DNA from 4 places in the Massilia sp. UYP11 genome. Region 3 is predicted to be linked to each of the others. Evidence: predicted binding sites of a transcription regulator. Region 3 holds the regulator's gene; each other region holds the start of a gene.
The links. The regulator sigma-54, encoded in region 3, starts transcription at its own class of promoters, with help from an activator protein. The targets are predictions, from matches to a motif close to TGGCANGNAANCTGCTTT.
Positions count from the first base shown of each region.

Region 1: a site for sigma-54 is predicted at 2,065-2,082, ahead of ABIB38_RS13820 (TorF family putative porin). Genes of this name have one in related genera too.
Region 2: a site for sigma-54 is predicted at 1,877-1,894, ahead of ABIB38_RS00570 (PEP-CTERM sorting domain-containing protein). Genes of this name have one in related genera too.
Region 4: a site for sigma-54 is predicted at 1,913-1,930, ahead of ABIB38_RS12335 (ANTAR domain-containing response regulator). Genes of this name have one in related genera too.

Region 1 covers NZ_JBNDJE010000008.1:142,064-146,260, reverse strand. The annotation lists gene ABIB38_RS13830 (adenosylcobalamin-dependent ribonucleoside-diphosphate reductase) at 1-1,477, opposite strand, end outside; partial or broken gene ABIB38_RS13825 (accessory factor UbiK family protein) at 1,669-1,896, opposite strand; gene ABIB38_RS13820 (TorF family putative porin) at 2,147-2,881, shown strand; gene glnK (P-II family nitrogen regulator) at 2,901-3,239, shown strand; gene amt (ammonium transporter) at 3,253-4,197, shown strand, end outside.
Region 2 covers NZ_JBNDJE010000001.1:131,795-135,991, reverse strand. The annotation lists gene ABIB38_RS00575 (primosomal protein N') at 1-1,266, shown strand, start outside; gene ABIB38_RS00570 (PEP-CTERM sorting domain-containing protein) at 1,268-1,846, opposite strand; gene ABIB38_RS00565 (dihydrolipoyl dehydrogenase) at 2,101-3,540, shown strand; gene ABIB38_RS00560 (SRPBCC family protein) at 3,614-4,099, opposite strand.
Region 3 covers NZ_JBNDJE010000001.1:740,956-745,152, reverse strand. The annotation lists gene ABIB38_RS03285 (enoyl-CoA hydratase/isomerase family protein) at 1-1,037, opposite strand, end outside; gene hpf (ribosome hibernation-promoting factor, HPF/YfiA family) at 1,161-1,520, opposite strand; gene ABIB38_RS03275 (RNA polymerase factor sigma-54) at 1,596-3,071, opposite strand; gene lptB (LPS export ABC transporter ATP-binding protein) at 3,083-3,835, opposite strand; gene lptA (lipopolysaccharide transport periplasmic protein LptA) at 3,847-4,197, opposite strand, start outside.
Region 4 covers NZ_JBNDJE010000006.1:186,540-190,736, forward strand. The annotation lists gene ABIB38_RS12330 (prolyl oligopeptidase family serine peptidase) at 1-1,263, opposite strand, end outside; gene ABIB38_RS12335 (ANTAR domain-containing response regulator) at 1,941-2,585, shown strand; gene ABIB38_RS12340 (CmpA/NrtA family ABC transporter substrate-binding protein) at 2,623-3,792, shown strand; gene ABIB38_RS12345 (MFS transporter) at 4,062-4,197, shown strand, end outside.

The DNA of each region.
Region 1 (4,197 bases), on a different contig from region 3:
TGCCGCCGTCCTCCGTGCGCTTCCTGCGCCGGTAGGTCCAGGAATAGGGCGGCTCGATGCCGTTCGAGGCATTGTCGGCGACGGCCAGCGAGATGGTGCCGGTCGGCGCGATCGACAGCAGGTGCGAGTTGCGGATGCCGTGCTCGCGAATGCCGTCGCGCAGCGCCGCGGGCAGGCGGAGGGCGAACTGCCCGCGCAGGTACTTGGCGGCGTCGAACAGCGGAAAGGCGCCCTTTTCGCGCGCCAGTTCGATCGAGGCCGCGTAGGCCGCGTCGCGCAGCTCGGTGGCGATGCGCGCCGCCATGGCCCGGCCTGCGTCGGAATCGTAGCGCAGGCCCAGCATCGCCAGCGCGCTGCCCAGGCCCAAAAAGCCCAGGCCGATGCGGCGCTTGGCGCGCGCCTCTTCGGCCTGCTGCGGCAGCGGCCATTCGGTGGCGTCCAGCACCAGGTCGAGCATGCGCACCGCGACGGTGGCCACCGCGCGCAGGCGCTCGAAGTCCAGCCGCGCATCGACGGTGAACGGCGCGTCGACGAAGGCGGTGAGGTTGAGCGAGCCGAGGTCGCAGCAGCCATACGGCGGCAGCGGTTGCTCGCCGCAGGGATTGGTGGCGCGCAGCTCTTCGGCGTACCAGAGGTTGTTCTCGGCGTTCATGCGGTCGACGAACAGCACGCCCGGCTCGGCGTGGTCGTAGGTCGACACCATGATGCGCTCCCACAGGTCGCGCGCGCGCAGGCTGCGGTAGATCCATGCGCCGTCTTCGCGACGGTGGCCGCCGGCGGCGAGAATCTCGTCGCCCGGCTCGGCCGCATGCACCAGCGCGAACGCCGCGTCCGCCTCGACCGCGCGCATGAAGGCCTCGGTCACGCCGACCGAGAGATTGAAATTGGTCAGGCGCCCGGTGTCCTTGGCCGCGATGAAGCGCTCGATGTCGGGATGGTCGACCCGCAGCACGCCCATCTGGGCGCCGCGCCGCGCGCCGCTTGACTCGACCGTGCGGCAGGAGGCGTCGAACACTTCCATGTACGACACCGGGCCGGAGGCGCGCGAGGCGGTGCCGGCGACCTTGCTGCCGAGCGGGCGGATCGCGGAAAAATCGTAGCCGACCCCGCCGCCGCGGCGCATCGTCTCGGCGGCTTCGCTGAGCGCGGTGTAGATGCCGGGCAGGCCGTCGCTGGTGCCGGAGATCGAGTCGCCGACCGGCTGGACGAAACAGTTGATGAGCGTGGCCGACAGGCCAAGGCCGGCGTTGGACGCGATGCGGCCGGCGGGAACGAAGCCCTGTTGCTGGGCTTGCAGGTAACGGCGCTCGCAGTCGGCGCGCTGCGCTGCCGGCTCGAGGGCGGCCAGGGCGCGCGCGATGCGCCGCTGCACGTCCCCGATCGTGCGCTCGTCGCCGCGCGCGTATTTTTCGCGCAGCACGTCCAGCGACACTTCCTGCGCGGGCAGGGTGCCGGCTGGCGATTCTGGTGCATTCATGTCGGTTGCCCTGTCCATGAATGCACCCGCCATTAGGGTTTGTTGATCGGCGTATCGCCCGATTTGTCCAGGTGCGGCGGCAGCACGATGGTCGGATCTTCGGGCTGGGCCGGGAACGGTGCGGTGGCCGACGGCGCCGCGCCAGGCCGCGGGGTGGCCGACGCGGTCGATGCCGAGGCGCCGGACGCCAGGCGGGCTTCCAGCTCGATCACGCGCAGCTCGAGCGCCTCCAGCTTGGTGCGGGTCTTGGCCAGCACCTGGGCCTGGATGTCGAATTCCTCTCGCGTGACCAGGTCGAGCTTGGCGAAGCCCGAGGTCATCGCCGCCTTGACGTTGCGCTCGATGTCCTTGGCCGGCCCACTTTCGAGTGCCTGGTTGATCTTGCCCTGCAAGTCGCTGAAGAAGTTGCTGTTGTTCATGTCCGTATCCCTTTCTGCCGGGCTGCATGCACCAAGGTGGTGCAAGTCAGCCTGTTTTGGTGCGTCACGCAACACGGCGGACGCCGTTCGCGCTCGGTTGTGTTAAAGCAAGTCGTATCTGTGGTGCGTTTACCAAAAAAACAAGGCCATTTTCACCGCTTTATGCGCTGGCACACATCCTGCTAAATGAAGGGGGAGATAAAGCACGAACAAGGATTCTAAACGCAGTAACTGTCCAAGGGGGTTTGTCATGAAGTGCAATGCAAAAATCAACGCAATCAGCCTGGCGATTCTGGCTTTCACCAGCATCCCGGCCATGGCACAGGAACAACCCGCCGAACATCAGGTGAGCTACAACGTGGGCCTCACCAGCGACTACCGTTACCGCGGCCTGTCGCAAACCGATTCCGACCCCGCCCTGTCCGGCGGCGTCGACTACGTACACGGCCCATCCGGCTTTTACGTAGGCACCTGGCTCTCCACTATCAAGTGGACGAAGGATCTGGGTGGCGACGGCAATATTGAATGGGATGTGTATGCCGGCAAGCGTGGCCAGTTGACCAACGAGGTCAGCTACGACGTCGGCGGCCTGTATTACTGGTATCCGGATAACAGCCTGGATCCGAACGCAAATACGTTTGAAATCTACGGCAAGCTCGGCTTCGGGCCGGCGTATATCAAGTATTCGCACTCGACGACCAATCTGTTCGGCACCACCGACAGCAAGCGCAGCGGGTACCTGGACGTGGGCGCCGACATCGACGTCGGCAACGGCTTCCTGCTGAACCTGCACGTTGGCCGCCAGCGCGTGAAAAACAATAGCCCGGCGTCGTACACCGATTACAAGATCGGCGTGACGAAGGACTTCGGGGTCGCCACCGTGGCCCTGGCCTGGCACAAGGCGAATACCGACGCTTATCTGAGTCCGGAAGGCAAGAATCTGGGCAAGTCAGCCGCCGTGCTGTCCGTGTCAAAAACTTTTTGATAGCAAAAGAGGCAATACCATGAAAATGATTACCGCCATCATCAAGCCCTTCAAGCTCGACGAGGTGCGTGAAGCGCTGTCGGAAATCAACGTGCAAGGCATGACCGTGACCGAAGTGAAGGGTTTCGGTCGCCAGAAGGGTCACACCGAGTTGTACCGTGGCGCCGAGTACGTCGTCGACTTCCTGCCCAAGATCAAGATCGAAGCCGCCGTCGACGATGCTGTCGTCGACCAGGTGATCGACGCGATCCAGGGCGCCGCCCGCACTGGCAAGATCGGTGACGGCAAGATCTTCGTGGCCGACCTGAACCAGGTCATCCGTATCCGCACCGGCGAGACCGGCAACGACGCATTGTAAGAAGGAAGTTTTCATGAAGCAGATAACTACAAAAATCCTGACCGCCATGCTGGGCCTGGGCCTGGCGCTCCCGGCCATGGCGGCGCCTTCGATCAACAAGGGGGATACCGCCTGGATGTTCGTCGCCACGCTGCTGGTGGTCATGATGGTGATCCCGGGCCTGGCGCTGTTCTACGGCGGCATGGTGCGCGCCAAGAACATGTTGTCGGTCCTGATGCAGGTCATGGTGGTGTTTTCGCTGATCATCGTGCTGTGGTGCCTGTACGGCTACTCGCTTGCCTTTACCTCTGGTAACGCGTTCATCGGCGGCTTCGACCGCGCCTTCCTGCAAGGCATCTGGGATCCGGTTGCCGGCACGTTCTCGATGGGCGCCACCTTCACCAAGGAAGTGATGATCCCGGAGTTCATCTTCGTCGCCTTCCAGGGCACCTTTGCCGCCATCACCTGCGCGCTGATCGTCGGTTCCTTCGCCGAGCGCGCGCGCTTCGCGGCGGTGCTGGCTTTCGTAGTGATCTGGTTCACCTTCGCTTACCTGCCGATGGCGCACATGGTCTGGTTCTGGGCCGGTCCGGACGCGATCACCGATGCCGCCTCGCTGGCCACCGTCACCGCCGGCGCCGGCTACCTGTGGCAACAGGGCGCGCTCGACTTCGCGGGCGGCACCGTGGTGCACATCAATTCCGCCGTTGCCGGCCTGGTCGGCGCCTACGTGATCGGCAAGCGCATCGGCTACGGCAAGGAATCGATGGCTCCGCACTCGCTGCCCATGACCATGGTCGGCGCCTCGCTGCTGTGGGTCGGCTGGTTCGGCTTCAACGCCGGTTCGGCGCTCGAAGCGGGCGACGTCGCGGCGCTGGCCTTCATCAACACCCTGCTGGCGACCGCCGCCGCCACCGTCGCGTGGGCGGCCGGCGAATGGATCTTCAAGCGCAAGCCATCGATGCTGGGCGCCGCCTCG
Region 2 (4,197 bases), 610 kb from region 3:
GCGATCCTGGCCTCGCTGCCGAACCTGCAACTGATCGTGATCGACGAAGAGCACGACCCCTCGTACAAGCAGCAGGAAGGCTTGCGCTATTCGGCGCGCGACCTGGCCGTGTGGCGCGCGCATCAGCTGGGGATCCCGATCGTGCTCGGCTCGGCCACGCCGTCGCTCGAATCCTGGCATCACGCGCGCTCGGGACGCTATCGGCGGCTGGACCTGCGCGAGCGCGCCGTGCGCGACGCCGTGCTGCCGAAAGTCAGGCTGGTGGACATGGAACGCGACCGCCCGCGCGACGGGCTCACGAGCGAGGTGCTGGCCGCCCTGCGCGCGCGGCTGGAGCGTGGCGAGCAGTCGCTCCTGTTCCTGAACCGGCGCGGCTATGCCCCGGTGATCTGTTGCGACGCCTGCGGCTGGATCAGCAACTGCACCCGCTGCACCGCCTTCATGGTGCTGCACAAGCCCGAGCACCGGCTGCGCTGCCACCACTGCAGCCTCGAATTGCGCATTCCGCATTCCTGCCCGACCTGCGGCAACGTGGACCTGCAGCCGCTGGGACGCGGCACCCAGCGGGTCGAAGAAGGGTTGCAAGCCATGTTCCCGCAGGCGCGCATCCTGCGCATCGACGCCGACTCCACGCGCCTGAAGGGCAGCGCGCAAGCCGCCTTCGACAGCGTGCACCGGGGCGAGGTGGACATCCTGATCGGCACGCAGATGGTCGCCAAGGGCCATGACTTCAAGAGGCTGACCCTGGTCGGGATCCTGAACCCCGACACCGCCCTGTTCTCGCAGGATTACCGCGCCAGCGAGCGCCTGTTCGCCCAGCTGATGCAGGTGGCGGGGCGGGCCGGCCGCGCCGGCGCGCCGTCCGAGGTGCTGGTGCAGACCCGGTATGCGCAGCATCCGCTGTACGGCGCCGTGATGCGCCACGATTACGAACGGTTCGCCGGCCAGCTGCTCGAAGAGCGCAAGGAAGCGGGGCTGCCGCCGTTCATGTACCAGGCCTTGCTGCGCGCCGAGGCGAAGGAGCTGCCGGTCGCGATCGCATTCCTGGAAGCGGCGCGCGACTGCCTGCCGAGCGACGCCATCCTGATCAACGACCCGATCCCGATGACGATGACCCGGGTCCACAACGTGGACCGCGCCCAGCTGCTGGTCGAGTCCAGCTCGCGGCCCGCGCTGCAGGCCTTCCTGCGGGTCTGGACCCTGGAGCTGCGGGCGATGAAGTCGCGCGTGAAATGGTCGCTCGAAGTCGACCCGCTCGACATCTAGATCAGGCGGCGGCCCTGGCGGCGGCGCCGCGGCGGCGCTTGGCACAGCCCATCAGCGCCAGGCCGGCGCCGAGCAGCAGGCCGCTGGCCGGTTCGGGCACGTCGCCGGCCACGGGTTCCACGTTGAAGGTGATGGTGCCGAAGTCCCACTGGCCGTCCACGCCCGGCAGATCGTCCCAGTCTTCGAAGAATTCCAGGCGCAGGATGCCGTCGACGCCGACCTCGAACGCCAGGCCCAGCTCGACCAGGTCGGCGAATCCCGCGTAGCTCCGGGTGCCCGGGAACCACTCCACGATGCCCGGCGTGAAGAACACGCCCTCGGTCTGCTTGGAATTTTCGAAGCTGATGACCATGTCCGACAGCCAGCTCGGCGTGTAGGCAGTGAGGGTGAAATCGTAGGCCACGCTGGTGACGAGCGAATTGGCGCCGACGTCGAGCAGGGCCACCGTATTGTCGGCGTCGCCGCGCGGTCCATGGCTCTGGATGCCGCCGACGTCGAACGTGATCGGCGCCGCGAACAGCGACGACGAGGCGAGTAACGACAAGCTGACAAGCAGCTTGTTGAAGGTAGCAAGTTTCATGACGATCCCCCTGGTTTTGGTATTTTTCAGAGAGCAACAAGCGTGCCGGGGGAGATCGCTTGCTGCAATCGTCTGATTTCTAACAAGAAATTGATAGAATTTGAATCCAATGCCATGAGGTATGTAAAGTTGCTCGACATGCCATATGGATACTGCCTCGGATACCGGGGGCTGGCGGCAGGGGAGTTTCGCCACCGGCGGCGGAAAAATAGCGTATCGTTCGCCTGACATCAGCGCAGCAGTGGAGACCAGCAATGAAACAACTGAACGTGGACGTCGCCGTCATCGGCACCGGCACCGCCGGCATGACCGCCTACCGCGCGGCCAGGGCGCAAGGCGCCCGGACGGTGGCGATCGAGAGCGGCCAGTACGGCACCACCTGCGCCCGGGTGGGCTGCATGCCGAGCAAGCTCCTGATCGCGGCGGCCGAGGCGTCCCACGTGATCGACACCTGCGCGCCATTCGGCGTGCATGCCGGCGAAAAGCGCATCGACGGCCGCGCCGTGATGGAACGGGTCAAGCGTGAACGCGACCGCTTCGTCGGCTTCGTGCTCGAAGGCGTGGAGGCGATGCCGGCGCAGGACCGCCTGCAGGGCCGCGCGCGCTTTACCGGCCCCTGCACGCTGATGGTCGACGACCACACCGAGATCCACGCCGGCCGCATCGTGATCGCCACCGGTTCCACGCCGCTGCGCCTGCCGCAACTGCAGAACGTCGGTCCCGGCGTCGTCACCAGCGACGACGTGTTCTATTGGGACGACCTGCCGCGCTCGGTGGCCGTGATCGGCACCGGCGTGATCGGCCTCGAGCTGGGCCAGGCCCTGGCCCGGCTCGGCGTGCGCGTGCGCTTTTACGCGCGCGGCGGCAGCATCGCCAACATCACCGATCCCGAAGTGCTGCGCTGCGCGGGGCGGGTCTTGATGGAAGAACTCGACATCGCCTTCCAGACCGAGGTGGTCGGGGCGGTGCAGGAGGGTGACGAGGTGGCGCTGACGGTGCGCGATGCGCTGGGCAAGGAAAGCACCGAGCGCTTCCAGTACGTGCTGATGGCGGCCGGCCGCACGCCGAACGTGCACGACCTGGGGCTGGAGCACAGCGGCCTGGAGCGCGGGCCGGACGGCATCCCCGTGTTCGATGCGCGCACCATGCAGTGCGGCACCAGCAACGTCTTCATCGCGGGCGACGCCAACGACGAACGCCCGCTGCTGCACGACGCGGCCGACCACGGCAAGATCGCCGGCGACAACGCGGGCCGCTTCCCGGACGTGCGTCCCGGCCTGCGCCGCGCGCCGATCGCGGTCGCCTTCACCGAGCCGAATATCGCCACCCTGGGCCAGACCTACCGGGCCTTGTGCGCCGGCGGCCAGCGCAAGTTCGCGGTCGGCGGCGTGTCCTTCGCCAACCAGGGCCGCAGCCGGGTCATGTTGCAGAACAAGGGGATGTTGCGGGTGTACGCCGAGTATGGCACCCGGCTGTTCCTGGGCGCCGAGATGATCGCGCCGCGCGCCGAACACCTGGCCCATCTGCTGTCATGGGCATGCCAGATGCGCCTGACGGTCGACCAGATGCTCGACATGCCGTTCTACCACCCGGTGATCGAGGAGGGCGTGCGCACCGCGCTGCGCGACCTGGCCGCCAATCTGTCGACAGGCGAGAGCCGGACCGATGCGGCCGATACCGAGCCCGGAACCTGACGCCGGGCGGGGGATTCCGCCCTCTACCCGGTGACGCTTGGCGCCAGGGGCGCCTCGCTCCGAAAGGGGCGTCTCAGTTCAGCAGGGTGGGGTCCAGCTTGCCCTGGCCGGCCAGCTGGCGCAGGATGCGCACCGTGTCGATGTCGGCTTCCTGGTAGGCCGACTTCTTGAAATCGTCATACATCGCGTTGGCCGGATCGGTATGCTCGCCCTGGCCGTCGTCGTAGCAGAAGCGCACCAGCAGCATGGCATTGGTCGGCGCCTCGATGATCATGCGCAGGCTCGAGGCGGCGATCTCGCCCTGGGCCGGCACTTCGTAGCGCACTTCCTGCAGTGGACTCATGTGCACCACGTCATCGATCACCAGCTCGCCGAAGGTAAGGCGGCGCTTGAGCAGGCCGGCTTCGCGCTCCAGGATCGTGCATTCGTCCAGGTGGGGAATGAACATCGTCGGCTGTTCGGCGCGCAGCACCAGGCCGCGCCACAGCTGCTCGCGGGTGAGGGTGTCGAGCAGCGGGTTCATCGGATCGTTGATTTCGATGAGATGTTCGAATTTCATGGGCAAATGTCCGGTAGTAAAAGGCTTCGGCGCAGCGCGCCGCAAAGGACGCATGGTAACCGATTGCGCGCCGCCACGCCCGCTCCCGCCCGCGCGGT
Region 3 (4,197 bases):
AAAAAGCGTGCCACCATCTGCGGCGTCACCTGTTCGAGCGATGGCGGGTTCCATTGCGGCGCATTGTCCTTGTCGACGACGAGCGCGCGCACGCCTTCGAGCACTTCGCCATGCTCGAAATTGTGGCGCACCAGCGTGCGCTCCATGCGCAGGCAGTCGGCCACGGACAGCTGCGCGCCACGCGCCAGCAGTTCGTGGGTCACGCACATCATCAGGGGCGAACGCTGGCGCATCGCCGCCAGGGCCCGCTGCGCGAACGGCGTCGCGTCGCCTTCGAGCGAGGCCATGATCGCGGCCACCGAGGCCGCGCCGAAATGGGCGTCGATGCGCGTGCGCAGCGACGGCAATTCGCTCTCGCCCGCCAGCGCGGAAAATGGCGCCGCGAAGGCGCGGATCGCCGCCGGCAGCGCGGCGCCGGGCGTGGACGCGATCAACGCATGCAGGGCCGGCAGTTCGGCGCCGGGCACGAACAGGTCGGCCAGCCCGATATGCAGCGCGTCGGCGGCGCCGATCGTCAGCCCGGTCAGGCCCAGGTAATAGCCGAGCCGTCCCGGCGCATGCGACAGGAAATGGCTGCCGCCGACGTCTGGGAACAGGCCGATGTTCACCTCGGGCATGGCCATCCTGGTGCGCTCGGTCACGATGCGCAGGCCGCAATCCGGGCCGCCCTGGGCGATGCCCATGCCGCCGCCCATTACCACGCCGTCCATGACGGCGATGTAGGGCTTCGGATAGAAATGGATCAGGTGGTTCAGCGCGTATTCTTCGGTGAAGAAATCCTCGAGCAACGCACTGCCGCCCATCGGCGTCGCATGGCCGACCTCATGGAAGAAGCGGATGTCGCCGCCCGCGCACAAGGCCTTCTCGCTGCTGCTGGTCAGCACCACCGCCTCGACCTGCGCGTCATCCTGCCAGGCGCGCAGCGCCACGGTCAGCGCGCGCACCATCGCGAGCGACAGCGAATTGAGCGCCTTCGGGCGGTCCAGGGTGATGATGCCGGTGCGGTTGGCGATGCGGGTCAGGACATGGTCGGTCATGGGGTGATCCATCATGGAGAGACCTGCATTTTACCGAACACGCGCTGCGGGTAAAACCGGAAAGGCGGATGCAAAAAGGGCGTCCCCTCAGACGCCCTTAGCTGGTGTGAGCCCTGCGCCTGGTCAGGCGGCAGCGGCCTCTTCGCTGCCACGCTCCGGCAGGCGCTTGATCGAAGTACGGCTATGGTCCTTCAGCATTTGCTTGTGTTTGAGGATCTGTCGGTCCAGCTTATCCATCAGCGTATCGATCGCCGCGTACAGGTCTTGCGCGACGCTTGCCACGTGCAGGGTCTTGCCCGACACCTGGACGTTGATCTCTGCTTTCTGCCTTTTTTCTTTTTCAGTGAGGTTGTCGACGGCCAGGAAGACATGGGTGTCGATCACCTGGTCGAAATGGCGAATGATGCGCTCGAGCTTATTCTGAACGTATTCACGGATGGCGGGGGTCACTTCGAGATGATGGCCACTGATTGTGAGGTTCATACACACTCCTTTGAAAATGATGCACCGTGTGGACCACACCAACGCGACAAGGCACGACGGGTGTGGACGGCGCAGTTACAAGGACTTGCGGAGGCTTACAGGGGGTATCTTGAGGGCTTCACGGTATTTTGCAACCGTCCGGCGCGCAATGACCATGCCTTGTTCCCCGAGCATCTCCGCGATCTTGCTGTCGGATAATGGGTTCCTAGGGTCTTCTGCTCCTGTCAATTGTGCGATGAGCGCACGGATTGCCGTCGAGGATGCTTCGCCTCCCGCCTCGGTGGCAACGTGGCTACCGAAGAAATACTTCAACTCAAACATGCCGTGCGGGGTCAGCATGTATTTCTGGGTTGTGACACGAGAAATTGTGCTCTCGTGTAGGCCTAGTGTATCAGCTATCTCGCGTAAAACAAGGGGCCGCATGGCAACCGCGCCGTGGGAGAAAAAGTTGCGCTGGCGCTCGACGATCGCCTCCGCCACGCGCAGGATGGTGTCGAACCGCTGGCGCATGTTCTTGATGAGCCACTTCGCTTCCTGCAGCTGCGCGCCCATCTGCGCTTCGCTCTTGCCTTGCTTGAGCAGGCTGGCATACAGGCTGTTCACGCGCAGGCGCGGCATCACGTCCGGGTTCAGGGTGACCGCCCAGCCGCTCTTGGCGCGGCGCACGATCACGTCCGGCACCACGTAGTCCGACACGTTCGAGGCGAAGACCGCACCCGGATGCGGATTACACTGGCGCACCACGGCCTGCACCTCGCGCAAGTCTTCGTCGTCGCAGTCGAGCGCTTTTTTCAGCTTGCTGTATTCGCGCTGGGCGAACCAGGTCAGGTAACCTTCGACGATGGTCAGGGCCATGCGCCGCGTGACCATTGGCACGCCCGGCATGCGCCGGATCTGCAGCGCCAGGCACTCGGACGCGCTGCGCGCGCCGACGCCCACCGGGTCCATGCTCTGCACCAGCGCCAGCGCGCAGCGCAGCTCGTCGATCTCGATCTCGAGTTCTTCGGGCAGCCGCGCGTGGATCTCGTCGAGCGGCTCGTCGAGATAGCCGTTGTCGTCCAGCGCATCGATCACCAGCTCGGCGAGCGCACGGTCGCGCACCGACAAGGTGGCTTCGCGCACCTGCTCCATCAGGTGTTCGCGCAGGGTGATGGCGCAGGCTTCCAGCTGCGGGCGGCCGTCCTCGTCCTCGCCGCCGCCGGACGACGGCGCGCCGCCCTCGCTCCAGTCAGCATCAACGCGATCGTTGTCGGCGCCGCTCTCGAGGCTCTCGCCCTCCTGCGCCGGCGCGTCCTGGCCCTCGGCCTGCTGGCCGGGCGCCGGCGGCGCTTCGCCATTGGCGGGCGCATTGTTGATGGCGCCATCGGCCAGCAAACGCACCGAACGGTCGAGCGGATCGTCGAGCCGCTCGAGCAAGGGGTTATCGCCCAGTATCTGCTCGATCTCCTGGTGCAGTTCGAGCGTCGACAGCTGCAGCAACCGGATCGACTGCTGCAGTTGCGGCGTGAGCGCGAGGTGCTGCGAAGTGCGAAGTTGCAGGGACTGTTTCATCTAGGCGTCGCTCACATGCGGAAGTGTTCACCCAGGTACACGCGGCGCACCGACTCGTCCGCGATGATGTCGTCAGGACGGCCGGAGGCAAGCACCGCGCCCTGGTTGATGATGTAGGCGCGGTCGCAGATGCCAAGCGTCTCGCGCACGTTGTGGTCGGTGATCAAGACACCGATCCGGCGCTCTTTCAGGAAGCGCACGATGCGCTGGATCTCGATCACGGCGATCGGGTCGACGCCGGCGAACGGTTCGTCCAGCAGCACGAAGCGCGGATTGGTCGCCAGCGCGCGCGCGATCTCCACGCGGCGGCGCTCGCCGCCCGACAGCGACAGCGCCGGATTCTCGCGCAGCTTCTCGATCTGCAGGTCGGCCAGCAGGGTGTCGAGGCGCTCGTTGATCTGGTCTTTCGACAGCGGCTTGCCATTGTCCTTTTGCAGCTCGAGCACGGCGCGGATGTTCTCTTCCACCGTCAGCTTGCGGAACACCGACGCCTCTTGCGGCAGGTAGGACAGGCCCAATACGGCGCGGCGGTGGATCGGCAGGCTGGTGATGTCGGTGCCGTTGATGTCGATCGAGCCGGCGTCCGACGGCACCAGGCCCACGATCATGTAGAACGACGTGGTCTTGCCGGCGCCGTTCGGGCCCAGCAGGCCGACCACCTCGCCGCACTCGACCTGCAGCGACACGTCGCGCACCACCAGGCGCTTGCCATAGCTTTTCTGCAGGCCCTTGACGACCAGGGTGCTGCAATCGTCCAGCTCCATCGGAATCGCCGTCATTGGGCGCCTCCGCCTGGTGCGCGCTTGGGCGCCAGGATCAGGGTGCCGCGGCCGCCGCCAACCTTGCTCTGGCCGCTGGTGTCGTTACGCACCGTGGCCACTTCCTTGCGGTTGTCGTAGGAGATGAACGGGCCGGTGATCTGGTTGGTCATGCGCGCGCCTTCCAGTTCGCGCACGACGGCGTTGGAATACAGGCGCACCAGTTCCGATCGCTCGTCGTACTCGATGCGCTCGGCCTGGCCGTCGACCCACAGGTCGGAACCACCGTCGCGCTTCTGGCGGAAGGTGGCGACCTTGCCGCCGGCGGCGGTGAGGGTCACGCTCATATAGCCTTCCGGGCTTTCCTT
Region 4 (4,197 bases), on a different contig from region 3:
GGCGGCGCTCAGGCTGTCCCTGGTGTACAGGTGCGAGTAGCCGCTTTCCTCGGACAGGTACCACAGCGTGCGGTTGTCCGGCAGCCAGCCGAATTCGACGTTGTCGTAATTGACCCAGGCGCCGTCGGTCAGACGGTGCAAGGGTTGCAGCTTCGCGGCGCCCAGGTCGACGCTGGCGATCCAGCGGTCCTTGTTGTCGACCGCGCGCAGCATGACGGCGACCCTGGCGCCGTTCGCGCTCCAGTCGATCGCGTTGCGGCCACCCGAGACCACCACCGGGCGGTTGCCCTTGAGCGGATCTTTTTTGGCGGCGGCGCGCAGTTCGGCCAGTGGGTCGACGTTGACGCCCGGGAGTGCGTCGAAGGCGATGTCCTGCACCTTGTTGGTGCGCAGATTGACCAGTTTCAGTGCATGCGGCACCGGCATGTTGCGGCCGACGCGGGTGCGCACGTCTTCGGTTTCCTCGTAGCCCGATTCGTTCACGTAGCGCGGCATCTTGCCGGCGCGGCCCTTGTCGGCGCCTTTGGCGGCGGTGACCACCAGCAGCCAGCGGCCGTCGGGCGACAGCGAGCTGCCTTCGATGGTGACCTTGTCGCCCAGGTAGACCGGGCTTGGCGCCATCGAGGCGTCGGCGCGGCGCAGTTCGTCGGTGCGCGCGCGCAGGGCGTCGCGGTCATCCTTCTGGCGCTTGAGGTGCTCGATCAGGCGCAGCTCGGTCGAACGGTAGGGATCGTCTTCGGGCGCGTTCGGGTCCTTGGCGGCGCGCGGCAGGGCGGCCGGGCCGGTCACGCGGCTGGCGCGGTCCCACACATACCAGTCGTTGCCGATGCGGTACTGGACCGCGGCTTCGTCCGCCGTGTACTGGGCGGCGGTGATGCGGCTGGCGCCGCGCGTGACCTGCACCAGCTGGCCCGACTTGAGGTCGCGCTCGAACAGGTCGTTGTTGCGCAGGACCAGCATGCGGCTGTTGTTGCGGTTGTAGACCACGTCGGCGCTGTCGATCTTCGGCAGCTCGGCGTCCGCGACCAGCCGGGCCTGGCCGGCCGCGACCTCGAACACGTCGCGCACCGGCGAGCCGGTGCGCTTCTGCTTGTAGTACACCTGCTTGCCGTCCCAGCTGAACCAGGCGTCTTCCACCGGGGTGCCGATCCAGTCTGGATGGCTCATGGCCTGGTCGAGGGTGATGGGGGTGGATGCCGCCGCCGGCAGCGCGATCAGTGCGGCGAAGGAGGCCGCAAACAGGGTAAGTGCAGGTGTTCGCATGGGGGAGTCTGATGAGTGAAATGGCTTGTTTGCCAATGGTGCTTGCCAAAGATGCTTGCCAGAAATGCGCATGCATTCTAGCGCAGGCACTCGCCGCGACCACGAATCATGACAGGTTTTTTTTGCTGTAAAGACAAGCGCCGGCGGTACGTCAGTACGGCCGGCGCTGGATGCGGATGGCTTATCGCGGCCGTGGTGCGCCGCAATGAAACCTTGCTTTACATGGCCCTGAACGGGCCTTTTGGCGGGCGCGGCAGGAACATGGCGACCCGGGCTGCCACGGCCACGACGGCCAGGGCGATGGTGAGATATTCGAGCGGGTGCATGATCAGCCCCGCATTGCCGGCGCGTAGCCGCCGTGGGCGACGTAGAGTTCTTGCGAGAAGCTGCGGATGGCCGAGATGGCTGTCGCGAAGAAGCGGGTGCGTTGGATGGCTGCAGTCATGATTGTTCCCCTGAGATAGATACTTCGATGTTGCGTTGCAGTATAGGGGCGTCTTCGTCATAAGCAAACTTTAGATTTGTGATTCCAGCGATACGCTTGGTGAATGATTGTTAAGTTGCTCTCATGCAAGATATTCGTGGTGCGAATATCTTGCACCCCGGGTTTCGCATAAGAAGGGCACTGGGCATCACCGGTGCTCGCGCCTGGTGCGGAACTTGCATATAGTATGCGCATGAAATCGCGAGACAGTGCATCACCACACCTGCGGATCGTCGTCGTGCTTTCCGCAACCGCACCCGGCACCGACCCTGACGCCGCCCAGGCCGCGCAGGCGCGGCGCAGCACGGCGCTGCGCATCGGCCTGCTCGAATCGGGCTACGACCTGATCGCCTCGCTCCCGGCCGACGTGTTCCTGCCCGAGCGCATCGCCCAGCTGCAGCCCGACCTGATCATCGCCGACAGCGAGTCCGACGCGCGCGACGTGCTCGAGCACATCGTGATCGCCACCCGCGACGCGCGGCGGCCGATCGTCCTGTTTACCGAGGACGATGCGCCGGCCAGCATGGACGCGGCGATGGACGCCGGCGTCTCGGCCTACATCGTGGCCGGCCTGCAGGCCGAGCGCGTCAAGCCGGTGCTGGACGTCGCGCTGGCGCGCTTCCGGCGCGAGCAGAAGCTGCTCGATGAGCTGAGCGACACGCGCCAGAAGCTGGCCGAACGCAAGACCGTCGACCGCGCCAAAGGGCTGCTCATGACGCGCTACAGCCTGACCGAGGAGCAGGCCTACCAGCGCCTGCGCACGCTGGCGATGAACAAGAACCTGAAGCTGGCGGAAGTCGCGCAGCGCCTGATCGACGTGGAAGACCTGCTGGGTTAGGCCCGCACCTTCCATCCATACAACGACAAGGAGACGTATGACATTGGCAGGCAGGGGAGCCTGGATCGCCGGCACCGACCGCCCCGAGATCGAGACCGTCCGCATCGGCTTCATGCCGCTGGCCGATTGCGCGCCGCTGGTGATGGCGTCGGTGCTCGGCTTCGACGAGCGGCATGGCGTGCGCTTCGAGCTCACCCGCGAGCTGTCCTGGACCGCCATGCGCGACCGCCTGATCGGCCAGCAGCTCGACGCGGCCCATGCGCTGTACGGGATGGTCTACGGCATCCAGAACGGCATCGGCACCCAGCAGTGCGATATGGCGGTGTTGATGAACCTGCACCAGAACGGCCAGAACATCACGCTGTCGCGCGCGCTCGCCAACGCCGCGCGCGACCCCGGCCTGCTGCGGCGCGAGATCGACGAAACAGGGCGCAAGCTCACCCTGGCCCACACCTTCCCGACCGGGAACCACGCGATGTTCCTGTACTACTGGCTGGCCGCGCATGGCATCGACCCGCTCGTGGACTGCCAGGCGGTGACGGTGCCCCCCAGCCAGATGGCGGCCAGCCTGGCGGCCGGGCATATGGATGGTTTCTGTGCGGGCGAGCCGTGGGGCCAGCGCGCGCAGCGCGACGGCGCCGGGGTCCAGGCCGCGTCCAGCGAACAGGTATGGCCGAACCATCCGGGCAAGGCGCTGGGCACGCGCGCCGACTTCGCGGCCAGCCATCCGAACACCTGCCGCGCCATGATCGCGGCGCTATTGGAAGCCGCGCGCTGGCTCGACGCCTCGCGCACCAACCGCGAAGCCGCGGCCGAGGTGCTGGCCAGCCCCGCCTATGTCAATGCGAGCCGCGACACGCTGCAGTTCTGCCTGGCCGGCCGCCATACCGACGAGCATCGTGGGCACGGCGGCTGGCGCGGCCACAACGGCTTGCGCTTTCATGCCGACGGCGAGGCCAACTTCCCGTGGCTGTCGGACGGCATGTGGTTCATGACCCAGCACCGGCGCTGGGGCCTGCTGCGCGAAGCGCCCGCCTACCAGGCGCTGGCGGCCCAGGTCAGCCGCATCGACCTGTACCGCGAGGCGGCCGAACGCACCGGCACGATGCTGCCCGCCTCCCCGATGCGCAGCTCGACCCTGCTGGGCGGCCGCGTATGGGACGGCAGCGACCCGCAGGCCTGGGCCGGCGCACCTGGCGCATCCTGAACGCGGTGCACGCAGGTGCATCATCGTGGGGAGCGCTGCACTGCAATGCAGCATCCTGGCGCCGCATCCAGGTCCGACCTGTCGGCGTACGCCCGTGAACCCCGGGTGGCACGCCTCTTGCTCATACCCATGACAGGATCAATGGCGATTCTCTTCAAGACTCTCACTTAGCGCCGGCCCAACGCGGGGACGGCAACAGGACAACGGCGTCCGCAGCTACTGCCCACGGCAGCAAGCGCGGACGCCTTTTCGTTTTCAAAGGAAGAACAATGGCCAGCAAAGCGGACAGCATCAAGCTCTTTTCCTTCCAGGGCGCGCCCATGCGCGCCTTCCACCTGACCTGGGTCGCCTTCTTCGTCTGCTTCTTCGCCTGGTTCGCCTGCGCGCCGCTGATGCCGGTCATCA